Regions from separate parts of the Clostridium sp. DL1XJH146 genome, predicted to be linked through region 2. Evidence: riboswitches for the same ligand, from Rfam matches in the RefSeq annotation. Region 2 holds a riboswitch; the other holds the start of a gene.
What was found. Region 2 has a riboswitch for molybdenum cofactor ahead of ACVHXK_RS12705 (4Fe-4S dicluster domain-containing protein). Riboswitches for the same ligand answer to the same signal wherever they lie in the genome.

Region 1 (7,990 bases), on a different contig from region 2:
TGAAAATATATATTTGGGAAGAGAAATTAAAAAAAGAGGTTTTATAGACTGGAAAGAAACAGAAAAAAGAGCAACAGAAATAATGACATCTATGGGTATAGACGTTAATGTAAAGGATATTTTATCAAGTAAAAGTACAGCAATACAGCAAATGGTTTCAATAGCGAGGGCTATTTCCATAAATGCTAAACTTGTAGTATTAGACGAGCCAACGTCATCACTAGATGCCTCAGAAGTTGAGATTTTATTTAACGTTATACGAGATTTAAAGAAAAGAGATATAGCTGTTATTTTTATTACACATAGATTAGAAGAAGTATTTTCAATGTGTGATGAGATGACAATTTTAAAAGATGGAGAACTTGTTGCAACATCAGATGTTAAAGACATTACAAGATTAGAAATGGTGTCTAAAATGATTGGTAAAGATGCTTCAAGTGTTGTTTCATACAGAAAGAGTTATGATGAAAGTAAAATCCAAGATGATTCAATCATCAAGGGCGTAAATATAAATTCAAAACCTAAAGTTAAAAACCAGAACATTGACATTAAAAAAGGTGAAATACTAGGACTTGCAGGACTTTTAGGATCAGGTAGGACTGAATTAGTTAGGCTAATATTTGGGGCTGATTTAATGACTGATGGGAAACTTGAGATCAATGGTAAAGAACAAAAGATTAATTCGCCGAGAGATGCTATAAAAAATCATATCGCATTTTGTTCAGAAGATAGAAAGTCAGAAGGAATTATTCCGTATATGTCTGTAAAAGAAAATATTACAATATCAATTTTACCAAAGATATCAAAATGGGGTATTGTAAATAAAAAACAACAAGATGAAATAGTAGATAAGTTTATTAAGGCACTAAAAATAAAAGTATCAAGCCCTAACCAAACTATTAGAAGTCTTAGTGGTGGTAATCAGCAAAAGGTTTTACTTGCTAGATGGTTATGTGCAAACCCTGAATTGCTAATTTTGGATGAGCCAACAAGAGGTATAGATGTAGGTGCTAAAAAAGAAATTTTGGATTTAGCAGAAGGTCTTGCAAAAGATGGAATTAGTGTTTTAGTAGTATCTTCTGAATTAGAAGAACTTGTTCAATTATGTGATCGCGTGCAGGTTATAAAGGATGGTTCTACTGTTGGACAACTTAAAAATAATGAGATAACTGTTGATGCAATTATGAATAATATTGCGCATGGTTTGAATTAATTTTGGAGGATAATATGGAAAGTAAAATTACTAAAAAAATAGATAATAAGCGAATTTTGGATATTCTTATTGATTATTCACCAGCAATAGTATTGGGTGTCATTCTGTTAATTAATATTATTATTACTCCTAATTTTATGAGTGTTAGTACATTTAGAAATATTTTTATTCAAGTAACTTCAGCGTTGTTAGTTGCCCTTGGTATGACTTGGGTAATTGCATCAGATGGTATTGATATTTCAGTAGGGGCAGTAATGGCATTAGCTTCAATGGTTTCAGCTAAACTAATAGGATTAGGTGCATTTCCTGCTATAATGATAGGACTTATGATAGGAAGTTTATCGGGAGTTGTTGCAGGAACAATTATTGCAAAGTTTAAGATACAACCAATTATTGTAACAATACCATTAATGATTGGCGTTAGAGGTATAGCACAAATAATTAACGATTCAAAGATTTTAAGATTTAGCTCCGATGCTTATGTGTTTTTGGGTAGATATAGAATATTTGGACAAATACCAATTCAGATTCCAATAATGATAGTTATTGTAGGTGTTATGTATTTTATAACTAATAAGATGACTTTTGGTAGAAAAATACAAGCACTTGGAGATAATAAAAGGGCTTCTCAATTAGTTGGAATAAATACTACTAAAGTTATAATAGTGATTTATGCTACTTGTGCATTTCTGGCTAGTATTGCTGGAGTTATTGAAACAGCCCGCATATCTGCTTCAGATGCAAATATTTTAGGATCTATGATTGAGCTTGATGCAATAGCGGCAGTTGCAATTGGGGGGACACCTATGACAGGTGGAAAGCCTAATATTGTAGGGACAGTTTTTGGGGCTATTATTATTCAGATAATTACTACTATGGTAAATATGAATAATATTCCTTTTGAATATTCTCTGATTTTAAAAGCAATAATAATTATTCTAGCATTATGGGCTCAAAGATTCTTGAAGAGTAAAAGGTAGGTAGAGATATGAAAAATAATATAAAAAATAAATTTAACTACAAAAACTTTGTAAAAGAAAATAACGCATTATTTATTTTCATACTGTTATTTATTTTTGCGGCTATAAATTATGATGTATTTCTTTCGAAGAAATTCGTAACAAATCTTATTCTACAAAATACAATGATTGGATTTTTAGCAATTGGAATGACTTTTGTAATAATAGCAGGAGGCATTGACCTTTCAGTTGGTCCAGTGCTTGCTTTAGTAGGGGTAGTTGCTGCTAGACTTAGCAGTTATAATATATTGATTGTTATAGTAGCTTGTGTGGGTCTTGGAATACTTTTAGGATTATTAAATGGATTTTTGGTTGTTAAACTAAAAATAGTACCGTTTATAGCAACCTTGTCTACAATGATAGGTATTAGAGGATATATTCATTTAACGACTGGTAGTAAATCAGTTCCAACAACAGGTAGTACAGATGCATTTAAAGCAATATCAAAAGGAGAAATTATACCAGGGTTACCAAATGCTATTTTAATATTTGTAATAGTGCTTATAGTAGGAATAATTGTACTTAAATACACAAAGTTTGGTAGACATTTATATGCAGTTGGTGGTAATGAAGATGCTGCAAGAATGATGGGTATTAATGTGAATAGAACTACCATGGTAGCATACGCTGTAAGTGGAATGATGGCAGCAATTTCAGGAATTGTTATGACATCTAGACTAGGCTCAGGACAATATACTGCTGGAGATGGTTGGGAAATGTATGCAATAGCATCTGCAGTAATTGGTGGTACATTGATAACAGGTGGTAAAGGTAAGTTGCAAGGGACTTTGTTTGGTGTCTTGATACTAGGTATCATTAGACAAATTTTTAATCTACAAGGAAATTTAAATACATGGTGGCAAAATATCGCAACTGGAGCAATTTTGTTAATTGTAGTTATTGTTCAATCAAGATCACAAAAGAAAAAAGCTTAATTAATTGATTTCTATATAAGACAAAGGAGAGATAGTATGCCATATGTTTTAAGAAATAAAAAAGATGTAAAAACTTGTGAAGCTTTTGAAGCTCATGGTGGAAATGGAACTATTCTTGTTAATCAGATTTTAGGAGATTTGAAAGGAAGCGAATTCCCTGGTTTTCCAGAGGATTTTGATACTCCAGTAAATTTTGTACATGTAATAACATTACCAAAAGGAACATCTATTGGTAATCACCCTCATATTAATAATGAAGAATTTTATTTTGTAATTAAAGGTAGAGGCAAAATGATAGTTGATGGCAAAGAGTTGATTATGGAAGAAGGAAGTATTTGTCTTATTAAAAGAGAAAGTGAACACTCCTTTGAAAATCCTTTTGATGAAGATTTAACGGCATTAGTTATGGAAGTAGAGATGTCTTAAAAATATGTTATTATTGCTATGAAAATGTTATTAGAAATAATATTTTCACAAAAAAAGATTGCATTTTATTGTGGGATTTTGTACATAATAAATTGTTGACAATTTACAATTTACATTATACAATAATAGCAAAGTGTCATTGATTTATATGAATTACAAAAAAATGCATTTTGTAAAATTACTGATTTGAATTTTGCTATTAGAAGTGCTAAGAAAGGAGTATTAAATGAGTAATAATAGACAAATTAAAGATATAATAACCCAATATTTTCGTATTCCATTAAGTGAAGTACTTGTTGATGCTAAACACGGAACGCATACACATTTTGAATTAATAACAGCAACAGTAGTATTAGAGGATGGTTCAGAAGGTACAGGCTATACATATACAGGTGGATTTGGTGGAAGAGCTATTTTTGATATGGTTGAATACGATTTAAAACCAGGCTTAATCGGTGAAGATGGTGATAAAGTTGAAGCTCTATGGGATCATATGAATTGGGGTGTCCACTACGTAGCTAGAGGTGGAATTGCATCATTTGCTATTTCAGCAATTGATATTGCCCTATGGGATATCAGATGTAAAAATTCAGGATTACCATTATGGAAACAATTAGGTGGAGCTAATAATACTACAAAAGCTTATTATGGTGGAATCGATCTTGATTTCCCTATGGAAAAACTTCTATCAAATATTAAAAATCAACTTGAAAATGGACATACCGCTGTAAAAATTAAACTAGGAAAAGAAAATTTACAAGAAGATATAGAAAGAGTAAAAGCAGTAAGAGAACTTATTGGGCCGGATAAAGACTTTATGGTAGATGCAAATATGTCTTGGTCAGTGGAAAAAGCTATAAAAGCAGCAAAAGAACTTGAAAAATATAATATTTACTGGATAGAAGAGCCAACTATACCAGATGATATTATTGGATTTTCAAAAATTGCGGCAAAGACAACTATACCTCTTGCTATGGGAGAAAATCTTCATACTATATATGAGCATAAATATGCAATGCAATTTGCTAATTTAGGATTTATACAACCAGATGCATCCAATATAGGTGGAATAACAGGTTGGATGAAAGTAGCCAATATGGCTGAAGGATTTAATATTCCAGTATGCACACATGGGATGCAAGAATTACATGTTAGTTTACTATCAGCAATAACAAATGATAGTTACTTAGAAGTTCACAGTTTTCCAATTGATAAGTATACTACAAGACCTTTAGTACTTGAAAATGGTAGAGCAATATCACCTGATATACCAGGAACAGGAGTAGTATTTGACTGGGAAAAATTAAAATCACATAAAATTGAATTAAACTAGTTGCAATATGAGAGTTATTATAATTTTATTTAGAGTATTATGATATTTAATATATATATACTAAAAATTTAAGGAATTAATTAAAAATTAGGAGGATTTAAAAATGATATTAGATCAATTTAATCTTGAAGGAAAAGTTGCAATTGTAACAGGAGCTAGTACAGGTTTAGGACAAGGAATGACTTTAGGTTTAGTACAAGCAGGAGCAACTGTTGTTGGAGTTGACTATGTAGACATGCCTGACACAGAAGCAAAAGTTAAAGAATTAGGTGGAAAATTCTTAGGAATTAAAGCAAACCTTATGAGCATAGAGCCAATAGCAGGAATTATTGAAAAAACTGTTGAAACTTTTGGTAAACTTGACATATTAGTAAATAACGCTGGTATAATCAGAAGAGAAGATGCTTTAAAATTTAGTGAAAAAGACTGGGATGATGTTATGAACATAAACATTAAAACAGTATTCTTCTTCAGTCAAGCTGCTGCTAATCAATTTGTTAAACAAGGAACTCCAGGAAATATAATCAGTGTTGCATCAATGCTTTCATTCCAAGGTGGAATAAGAGTACCTTCTTATACTGCAAGTAAGAGTGGAGTTATGGGAGTAACTAGATTAATGGCTAACGAATGGGCTAAATATGGTATAAATGTTAATGCTATAGCACCAGGATATATGGCTACAAACAACACTGCTCCATTAAGAGCTGATGCAGAGAGAAGTGCAGCAATCTTAGAAAGAATTCCTGCAGGAAGATGGGGAGAGATTACTGATTTACAAGGCGCTGTTGTATTCTTAGCATCAGATGCTTCTAGATATATTCAAGGATATACTATAGCTGTTGATGGTGGATGGTTAGCAAGATAGTTTCTATTTAAAATTAAGATTATAAATAATGATGTTTTTATAATTAAAAAATTAGTAGGGTGGTGAAATTCACCACTCTATTTTTAACTTTTTGATTTGTAATATTTTAAATGATAATGGGAAATAGTTTCTGTTGTATGGAAAAACTATTATTGTTGATTTTAGTGAAAATCAGGGTTATAATAATTGTATAAGTTTACAATTACCTAAAATTACAATTTCAAAGTAATTTTACTTAAAGGCATAATTTAAAATAGAATAATTCAAAGGAATGATGCCTATTTAAGATTTTAAAATTTAATAAGAATGTTAGCAATCTCTGAGTTATTTAGTCTAAAGATGAGTCTATGATTAAATAACCGATGGGTATTTAGAGAAATTTAAGTGCCTCCCGTTTAGGAAAAGAGAAGGTTTATTTTACGCTCTTTCCTATAAAATATAAGGAAAGATTTTTTTTTTAGGGGGAAAAAATGAAAAGTAAACTAATACCAGTTTTATTGTGTATATTTGTGTTTGCATTATGTGCTATTACTGGATGTAGTCAAGATGAGTATTTAGAAAAATTAAATAGTAGTGGTTATGAAAAATTGACTAGGTTAAAAGAATATGAAACAGATGAAATAGTTAGGGTGTATGAAAATGAAGAAGGAAATATTGTACAAGTAGTTAGGGCTTTAGGCTATGAAGACGACATAGAAATGTTGTTTGAAATCGATGGCAAAGATGTAAGGAATGTTGTCATATTAGAAGAAAATGAAACAGAAGATTATGGTGGTTATGTTAGGGAGGAATGGTTCTTAAAAAGATTCTACCTTCCTATTGAAAATGAAATTGAACTCGTAATAATGGCAAAAAAAGAAGAAAATCAAGTTGTAGCCATTACGGGTGCAACTATAACTTCTGATGCCGTTGTGTACGGTTTGAATTTATGTATAGAAAATTACAGGGGGATTAAAAAATGAAAAAACTTAAAATGAGAGTAGTTGCAATGTTGGTAGTAGCTTTATCAATATTTATGCTAACAGGATGTGGTAGTACTAGTAACAACGCTTCAAATGGTGATGCAAGTGGAAGTTATACTTATGAAGGAAGTTTGAAACTAACAGGATTAGATGAAGATTTTGAAGTAGCTTATAATGATATATACGCTATGGAAACTGTAACTGAGCATATGAAAAACTTAACTTCAGCTGGCGAAACACAAGAGACTGATGTTACAGGAGTAAAATTAGATGATATTTTAGCTTCAAAAGAGATAAGTCAAAAGGATTTTAGTACAATAAGATTAATAGCAGGCGATGGATATTCTATAGATGTTCCAATGGATATTATATCAGAAAAAGATATCGTTTTAGCTTTTGAATTTGATGGAGAAGGACTAGATGAAAAAACACAACCAATAAGAGCGGCAATTAATGATGTGCGTACAATGTATTGGACGTCTAATTTAGTTGAAATCAATTTTGTAAAAGGTGATGGAGCTTCTGTAGAAAATTCTGAAGGTCCTAGTAAAATAGTTTTCTTAGAAACTGCTACAAAAGGTTTAACTGAGGAAGATTATACTTATTATGATAGTGATGATAAAGCAATAAAAGTTGATGATTTATTTAAGGAATACATTCCAGACGCTACTTCAGATGTGAATTTTGTGGCAGCAGATGGATTTGAGAAGAGTGAAAAAATTGATGTATTATTGCAAGGTTATATCAAGACTACAGGTGAAAATGTACCATTATTCTTATCTCCAGACCTTCCAAAGGGTATGCAAGTTAAAGATATACTTGTTTTAACTTGTGATGATACAAGTTTTGTTTCAGCAGCAAAATCACTTGAAAAGTTTACTGCAAGAGATGCAAGAAAGAAAACAGGAGTTGCTTTAGATGAATTAGTTGAAGCTGCTGGTTTGAATGGAGGTTCTTATACAATTACAGCATCTGATGGATATAGCACAGAGGTTACTAGCGAAGATTTACTTAAAGGAATAATTTATGAAGAAGAAGGACAATATTCAGTAAAGTTTACAGAAGATATGCCAAAATCAACTAATATTAAAGATGTACTTAGTATAGAAATAGCTACTGGTTCGGAAGAAACATCAACGGAAGAGAAATCAGCAGATGACGCAGCAGCTTCAACATCATGGGAAATAACTTTTGAGGGATTAAGCGATGGTTCATTTGCTTTAGGTAGTGATAAAGC
Region 2 (7,990 bases):
CTGAGTGCACATGAGTTTTGGAGCATAAAAGGATTGAAAGTAGATTTAGTCATTTTAAATCTTCAAAATACTGCATATTATCAACCACTTCAAGAATCGTTGCGAGATTTGATTAATACATCACATGCAAGAGATAAAGTAAATATTTCAGGTGGGGTATTTATAAGAAGCAAATCTACAATGGATGAAGAAGATATTATTCTTATAAGAGCAATCGCTAGACTTGTAATTGAAGGAGATAAAGGTTTTGTATTTAATCAAATTAAGCCTAATCTAAAAGAAGAAAATAATGAGCAAATAATTGAAAAATTAGTTAGAACTAAAATTAAATGTAATACTAAACCACATATATTTGAAAAAGATAAATTGAAGTATTTTAATGGTATAGGTGGTTTTAATCTAAAAGATAATGAATACGAAATAAGACTTAAAGGTAATAATAATACTCCTGCACCTTGGATAAATGTTATTGCCAATGGCGATTTTGGATTTCATGTGTCAGAGAGTGGGTCATCTTATACTTGGTTTGGAAATAGCAGAGAAAATAAAATAACTACGTGGTCTAATGATCCTATAAGAGATACAACTTCTGAGGCTCTATTTATTAGAGATGAAGAAATGGGTATGTTTTGGAGTATAACACCAAAACCTATTAGAGATGAACAAGAATATATTATAGAACATGGCTTTGGTTATTCAAACTTTAAGCATGCAGCTTATGGAATAGTTGGGGAAGTTAAGTTTTTTGTTCCTATGAAGGATAATGTAAAGATTCAGATAGTTAAATTAAAGAATGATAGTGATGAAGATAGAAAACTATCTCTTTCATATTATGCTCAGACTGTAATTGGTGTTGTTCCACAGCAAACAGCAACTCATATAGCATCTTATCTAGATAAAGACAAAAAATATATTTATGCTCAAAATCCTTACAGTGGGCATTTTAATGAAACCTTAGCATATTTATCTACTATTGGAGCGGGAAGTCAGAGCTTTACAGGTGATAGGGGTGAATTTATTGGTAGGTTAGGATCTATAGAAAAACCTCAGTTTATGGGAAAAAGTAGATTAAGCAATCAGGTAGGTGGAGGCTATGATCCGTGTATAGCAAATAATAGTAAATTCACATTAAAAAAAGGAGAAGAAAAAACTTTTCTTGTGCTTTTAGGTGCAGCTCAGTCAAGAGAAGAAATCGATTCTGTTGTTAAAAAGTATTCCAATATAAATGTAGCTTATACAGAATTGGAAAATAGTAAAAAATATTGGAAGGATATGCTCCAAACAATAAAAGTAAGTACACCAGATAAAACTATGGATATTATGCTCAATGGTTGGTTTTTGTATCAGACTATTGCATGCAGGCTATGGTCTAGGACTGCTTTCTACCAATCAGGGGGAGCTTATGGATTTAGAGACCAGCTTCAAGATGTAATGTCCTTGAGCTATATTCAACCTGATATAACAAGAAAGCAGATACTATATGCAGCTTCAAGGCAATTTATAGAAGGCGATGTTCAACATTGGTGGCATCCTGTTGTGGATAGTGGAATAAGAACTAGATTTTCAGATGATTTATTATGGCTTCCATATGTAACTATTGATTATATTAAGAACACAGGTGACTATTCGGTATTAGATGAAGAGGCCTATTATCTTGAAGATGAACCATTAAAAGAAGATGAAGATGAAAAATATACAGTTTCAAGAACATCAGACCAAAAGGGTACTATTTATGAGCATTGTATTAAGGCTATTGAGAGAGGTCTTAAGTTTGGAGAACATAATATACCACTTATGGGCTGTGGCGATTGGAATGATGGAATGAATACCATCGGAAACAAAGGAAAAGGAGAAAGTGTTTGGGTAGGATGGTTCTTGTATACAATACTCGATGATTTCAAGGAACTATGTAAATATAAAGAAGATAATTATCGATCAGAAAGATACCATGAAATGCAGGAATTTATCAAGGAAAATCTAAATAAAAATGCATGGGATGGAAGCTGGTATAGAAGAGCTTATTTTGATGATGGAACTCCACTTGGTTCTATTGAAAATGAAGAATGTCAAATAGATTCACTTTCTCAATCTTGGTCTGTTATTTCTGAGGCAGGAGAAGAGAAGAAAAAAGAAGAGGCTATGCATGCATTAGAGAAATATCTTGTTAAATATGATAAAGGAATGGTATTGCTTTTGACACCAGCTTTCGATAAGACAAAACTAGAGCCAGGATATATTAAAGGTTATGTACCCGGAGTAAGAGAAAATGGTGGTCAATACACTCATGCAGCTACTTGGGTAGTATTAGCACTTACTAAGCTAGGGCAAGGGGATAAAGCTTGGAAGATTTATAATATGATAAATCCTATAAATCATACAAAATCCTTTTACGAATGTCAAAGATATAAGGTTGAACCTTATGTAATGGCAGCAGATGTGTACGAAAGAGAACCTCATACAGGAAGAGGTGGCTGGACATGGTATACAGGTGCTGCAGGTTGGATGTATAGAGTAGGAATTGAAGGTATATTAGGATTAAAATTAAAAGGCAAAGAAGGATTTACTATAGAGCCTGCAATCCCAGAAGAGTGGGAAGAATACAAAATAGAGTACAAAAGAGGGGAAGCAACTTATAATATAATTGTAAAAAAAGCAGAAGAAAATAAGATAATCATGAATGGAAAAGAGATCGAAAATGGGATAATACCATATCAAGAAAAAGGAAACTTTACTGTAGAAGTGAGTTACAGTAAAGTGAGAAACTTAGTAGGACAGTATTGTTGATTTTGAAAGAAGATTGCTAAATAAGCAGTCTTCTTTTGTTTGGCTATAATCAAATGATTAAATATTCTATATTGTAGAAAGGGAAATATCCTTAGAATAAATTTGTGCAAACGTGTGTACAAAATAGTAGAAATATATTATAGTAGTTATTAGTAAGGTTTAATAATAGTGTGAAATCTGGAATGTGAAGAGTGAAGGCAGGGATGAGGAAATCATTTATCACTGCACACTCCACTCTGCACATTTTACACTAGTTATAAAAAAGGGGGGAATAACTTTGGCAAAAAATACTGATATTAGTTTAAGGAATAGTACAATTTATTCTGTATATGTAAGAAATCATACTGATGAAGGTACATTTAATGGAGTTGTTAAGGATTTAGATAGAATAAAAGATTTAGGAATAGATATACTTTGGCTTTTACCTATCCATCCAATTGGACAAGTTAATAAAAAAGGACAATTAGGGTGTCCATATTCTATTGAAGATTATAGGAAGGTTAATGATGAATATGGTACTCTTGAAGATTTTAAAAAGTTAATAAAGGAAGCACATAATAGAGGTATGAGATTAATAATAGATGTAGTTTATAATCATACTTCCCATAATTCAAGATTACAGAAAGAAAAACCAAATTTGTTTTATAAAAAAGAAAATGGTGAATTTGGCAACAAAGTGGGTGAATGGACAGATATTATAGACCTTGACTATAAAAATAAAGAACTATGGAGATATCAAATTGAGACATTAAAGTACTGGGTAAATATTGGAGTTGATGGTTTTAGATGTGACGTAGCACCACTTATACCAAAAGAATTTTGGTTAGAGGCAAGGGAAGAAGTTAGTAAAATTAACGAAGATGTAATTTGGCTAGCTGAAACTTCGGGATTGGATTTTATTGAAGAGTTGAGAAAAGCTAATGTTCTTATTCATAATGATAATGAAATGTTTCAAGCTTTTGATATTTGCTATGATTATGATACATATGGCTATTTTCAGAAGTATAAAAAGGGTGAAATTTCATTAGAACAGTTATTAGATAAAAAGAGAATTCAAGATTATATTTATCCAGAGAATTATGTAAAACTTAGATTTATTGAAAATCATGACCAACCAAGAGCAGCGTATTTAGTTAAAGATGAAATAGAACTTAAAAATTGGACTGCATTTATGTTTTTTGAAAAAGGGACTTCATTAGTATATGCAGGTCAGGAGGTAAAAGATATTAATCAACCAAGTCTTTTTGATAAAGATTTAGTGAATTGGAAGGATGAAAAAGAATTCACAAATTTTATGAAGAAACTTATTGAAATAAAAAGAAACCAAATTTTAAAAGAAGGTTTTTATGGATTGGAACATGAGAAAAAAATTGGAGTTATTGAGGCTAGCTACACTTTAAAAGAAAATAGATTAATTGGTGTATTTAATATTGAATCTAAGGTAGGTAGCTATCAAGTAGATTTAAAGGATGGATTGCATAAAAATCTAATTAATGACTCTGATATAGAAGTAATAGATGGAAAATTTGAATTAATAATGGATCCTATAATTATTAAAACAGAAAACTAATGAAAAAATGTTGAGTTGAATATAGGAAACTCAACATTTTTGATTCTAATGGATTGATTTAATGTGCATTATTTTTTCTATTTATGATATAATAAATTAAAATTATCCAATTATTCAGATAATTATAGAGTGTCCATTAATAATGAATATATGAATATAAGTAAGTGAATTTATAGGTATTTCATAGAAAAACAAGCACAGGAGGTGATAAATTGGAAGTTGAAGTAAGGCTTTTTGCAACTTTTAGACAGGGAAGAGAGAAAAAGCAGAAAATGGAATTGGAAGAAGGAACAACTGTAAGAGATATTGTATTAAAATTAGAAATTGATGTAGAAGAAGTAGCAATACTTTTAATAAATGGGTTTGATGGAGAACTTGATAGAGAACTTACAGATGGAGATGTGGTAGCTCTATTTCCACCAGTAGGAGGAGGATAGAAAATGCAGAAAAGATATGAAAAGAATATGAGTATGCTAAGTGAAGAAGAAAATAATAAGTTAAAGGATTTTAAGGTATGTGTAATAGGATGCGGTGGACTAGGTGGATATATAATAGAGATGCTAGGAAGGCTTGGCATAGGCCATATTACAGTTGTTGATGGAGACACATTTGATGAAACAAATTTAAATAGACAATTGTTATCAGATGAAAAAGCATTAGGAATGAATAAAGCTAAAAAAGCAGAAGAGAGAATGAAAACTGTGAATTCATCTATAAAACTGATGCCAATTGATAAAATGTTTAATGTTGAAAATGGAGAGGAAATTCTAAAGGGACATGATGTTATTGTAGATGCACTGGATTCCATTGATGCAAGATTATTATTACAAGAACTTTGTGAAAAGCTAGAAATACCTATGGTACATGGAGCTATATCAGGTTGGTATGGACAAGTTACAACTATTCTTCCAGGAGATAGAACATTAAATTTTTTATACAATGGTGAAAAAAATAAGCAAGGAAACAAAGAAAAAGTAGATTTAGGTAATCCATCATTTACTCCTGCACAAATTGCATCAATTCAAGTAAGTGAAGCCTTAAAATTACTTTTAAAAAGAGGCAAATTGCTTAGTAAAAGAATTCTATTTGTAGATTTGCTTGAGCAAGAATTTGACATAATAGATTTATAAATAGGTTGTGAATACTATAACATATTTAAAAACCACAATAAATTTTCTTAATATTAGGAAAATATATTGTGGTTTTTTATTATATTATCAAGATTTATTTCTCTTTTCTAAGAAAATTGGCTCAGAAGAGTTATTATTATACTAAAAATTATAAATAGTTTAATTTTTATCAATAATAGTAAATATTATCAAATGATGATATAATATACCTATAATAAAAGTTAAAAAAACTGAATAAATAAATAAATCAATTTACTAATCATATCTAATTATTTTCAATAATAATATATATTAATCACATATTTTAAATACATATTTATAAAACTTTAGCTAATTGAAATGACTCCGATCTCCATTGACCAAAATTGGCCTTAGAGACGATAGGGTATAAGAAGTAATTTTTATGCCTGCCATTGCGCAAAGGAGCAGTTCGAATAAAAAAAGGAGGTGGAAGCTGGCATCAATAGAGTATCCAAGGTGAAACTCTATAAGTATGGTGACCAGTTGAAAATGGCTAAAGTATTAATGATTTCACCCGAAAAATGTATTAGCTGCAGAACATGTGAGATGGCATGTTCATTTTCAAAAACACAATCGTTTAATCCTCAAAATGCTGCAATAACTGTATATCAGTATGAAAAAGCAGCTATATCAGTACCTATTACGTGTTTGCAATGTGAAGACCCTGCATGTATGAAAGTATGTACATCAGGAGCAATTTACAAAAATGAAGATGGGGTAGTGCTCATTGATGAAAAGAAATGCATAGGTTGTAAACTATGTATAAATGCGTGTCCTTTTGGAAACATGAGTTATAATTTTGAGCTTAAGAAAGTAGTCAAATGCGACTTGTGTGGCGGAGATCCTTATTGCGTTAAATTATGTCCGGCAAATGCGTTAGAATTTAAAGAACCAACTCCTTCAGAGTTAGACAAAAAGAAACTTGTAGCTGATAAGTTTAAAGAATTATTTGAGGAGGGGGATAAATAATGTTTGGATGGTGTGGAAAATTAATTCGTGTAAATTTGGATAATGGTGAAATAAAAACAGAACCGCTAAACATGGAAGATGCAAAATTATATCTTGGAGCTAGAGGACTTGGAACGAAAATAATGGTAAATGAAGTAGACCCAAAAGTAGATGCTTTAGGACATGATAATAAACTAATCTTTTTAACAGGACCACTTACAGGAACATTAGCTTCCTCAGCAGGCAGATACGAAGTAATTGCAAAGGCTCCACTGACAGGAACAATAGGTGCTTCAAATTCAGGCGGATACTTTGGACCTGAATTAAAATTTGCAGGATATGATGGAATTATTTTTGAGGGAATAGCTGAAAAACCTATGTACCTTTATGTAAAGGATAACATTATTGAACTTAGGGGTGCAGAGCATTTATGGGGTAAAACAGTGTATGATACAACGGATGAGTTACTAAAGGAAACAGATAGTAATGCAAAGGTTGCATGTATAGGACCAGCGGGAGAGAAATTGGTATTATATGCAACAGTAATGAATGATAAGCATAGAGCGGCAGGAAGATCGGGTTTAGGTGCCGTAATGGGTTCTAAAAATTTAAAAGCTGTTGTAGTTAAGGGCTCTAAATCAATTAATGTTGCAAATCCTAAAGAATTTATGGAAAAATTCGAGGATGCTAGACAAAAATTAAAAGAAAACCCTGTAACAGGACAAGGACTTAGAACTTATGGAACACAAATACTTGTTAATATTTTAAATGAATCAGGTGCACTTCCAACTAGGAACTGGAGAGATGGAGGAATTTTTGAATTTGCAGATGAGACAGGCGGAGAAGCGATGAACGAAAAACTTCAAGTTAAACCAAAAGGTTGCTTTGCTTGTTCAATAGGATGTGGAAGAATTACTAAAATACCTTCAGGTAAATATAAAGGAATAATGGGAGAAGGACCAGAATATGAAGCTGGTTGGTCACTAGGGGCAGACTGTGGAATAAAAGAAATTGATGCAATATGCGTTGCCAATTTTATATGTAATGAATATGGTATGGACCCTATCACATTAGGTTCAACAATAGCTTGTGCTATGGAATTAGTTGATATGGGATTGATTTCTAGAGAGAAAATTGAACTGGACTTGAAATTTGGAAATCCAGATGTAATTGTAGAAGTGGCAAAAATGACAGCATTAAGAGAAGGCTTTGGGGATGAAATTGCACTAGGTTCCTATAGATTAGCAGAAAAATATGGACATCCTGAATTATCAATGTCTGTTAAAAAACAAGAAATGCCTGCATATGATGGTAGAAGAATTCAAGGTATTGGTCTTGAATATGCTACTTCTAATAGAGGGGCCTGTCACGTGCGTGGATATATGATTTCACCAGAAATACTAGGATTACCTCAAAAACTTGATCCTTCAGTAACAACAGATAAAGCAACGTGGCTTAAAATATTCCAAGACTTAACTGCTGTTGTCGATTCTTCAGGAATGTGTTTATTTACAACCTTTGCACTTGGATTACCAGA

Region 1: it holds a riboswitch for molybdenum cofactor, as region 2 does, so the genes downstream of both, ACVHXK_RS02120 (FMN-binding protein) here and ACVHXK_RS12705 (4Fe-4S dicluster domain-containing protein) in region 2, are expected to answer to the same signal.

What each region holds. Positions count from the first base shown of each region.
Region 1 covers NZ_JBTVVN010000002.1:124,599-132,588, reverse strand. The annotation lists gene ACVHXK_RS02150 (sugar ABC transporter ATP-binding protein) at 1-1,213, shown strand, start outside; gene ACVHXK_RS02145 (ABC transporter permease) at 1,228-2,193, shown strand; gene ACVHXK_RS02140 (ABC transporter permease) at 2,202-3,167, shown strand; gene ACVHXK_RS02135 (cupin domain-containing protein) at 3,204-3,593, shown strand; gene ACVHXK_RS02130 (mandelate racemase/muconate lactonizing enzyme family protein) at 3,820-4,926, shown strand; gene kduD (2-dehydro-3-deoxy-D-gluconate 5-dehydrogenase KduD) at 5,030-5,791, shown strand; molybdenum cofactor riboswitch at 6,097-6,214, shown strand; gene ACVHXK_RS02120 (FMN-binding protein) at 6,262-6,753, shown strand; gene ACVHXK_RS02115 (molybdopterin-dependent oxidoreductase) at 6,750-7,990, shown strand, end outside.
Region 2 covers NZ_JBTVVN010000026.1:34,151-42,140, forward strand. The annotation lists gene ACVHXK_RS12685 (GH36-type glycosyl hydrolase domain-containing protein) at 1-2,784, shown strand, start outside; gene ACVHXK_RS12690 (alpha-amylase family glycosyl hydrolase) at 3,062-4,354, shown strand; gene ACVHXK_RS12695 (MoaD/ThiS family protein) at 4,567-4,791, shown strand; gene ACVHXK_RS12700 (HesA/MoeB/ThiF family protein) at 4,795-5,484, shown strand; molybdenum cofactor riboswitch at 5,816-5,926, shown strand; gene ACVHXK_RS12705 (4Fe-4S dicluster domain-containing protein) at 5,962-6,474, shown strand; gene ACVHXK_RS12710 (aldehyde ferredoxin oxidoreductase family protein) at 6,474-7,990, shown strand, end outside.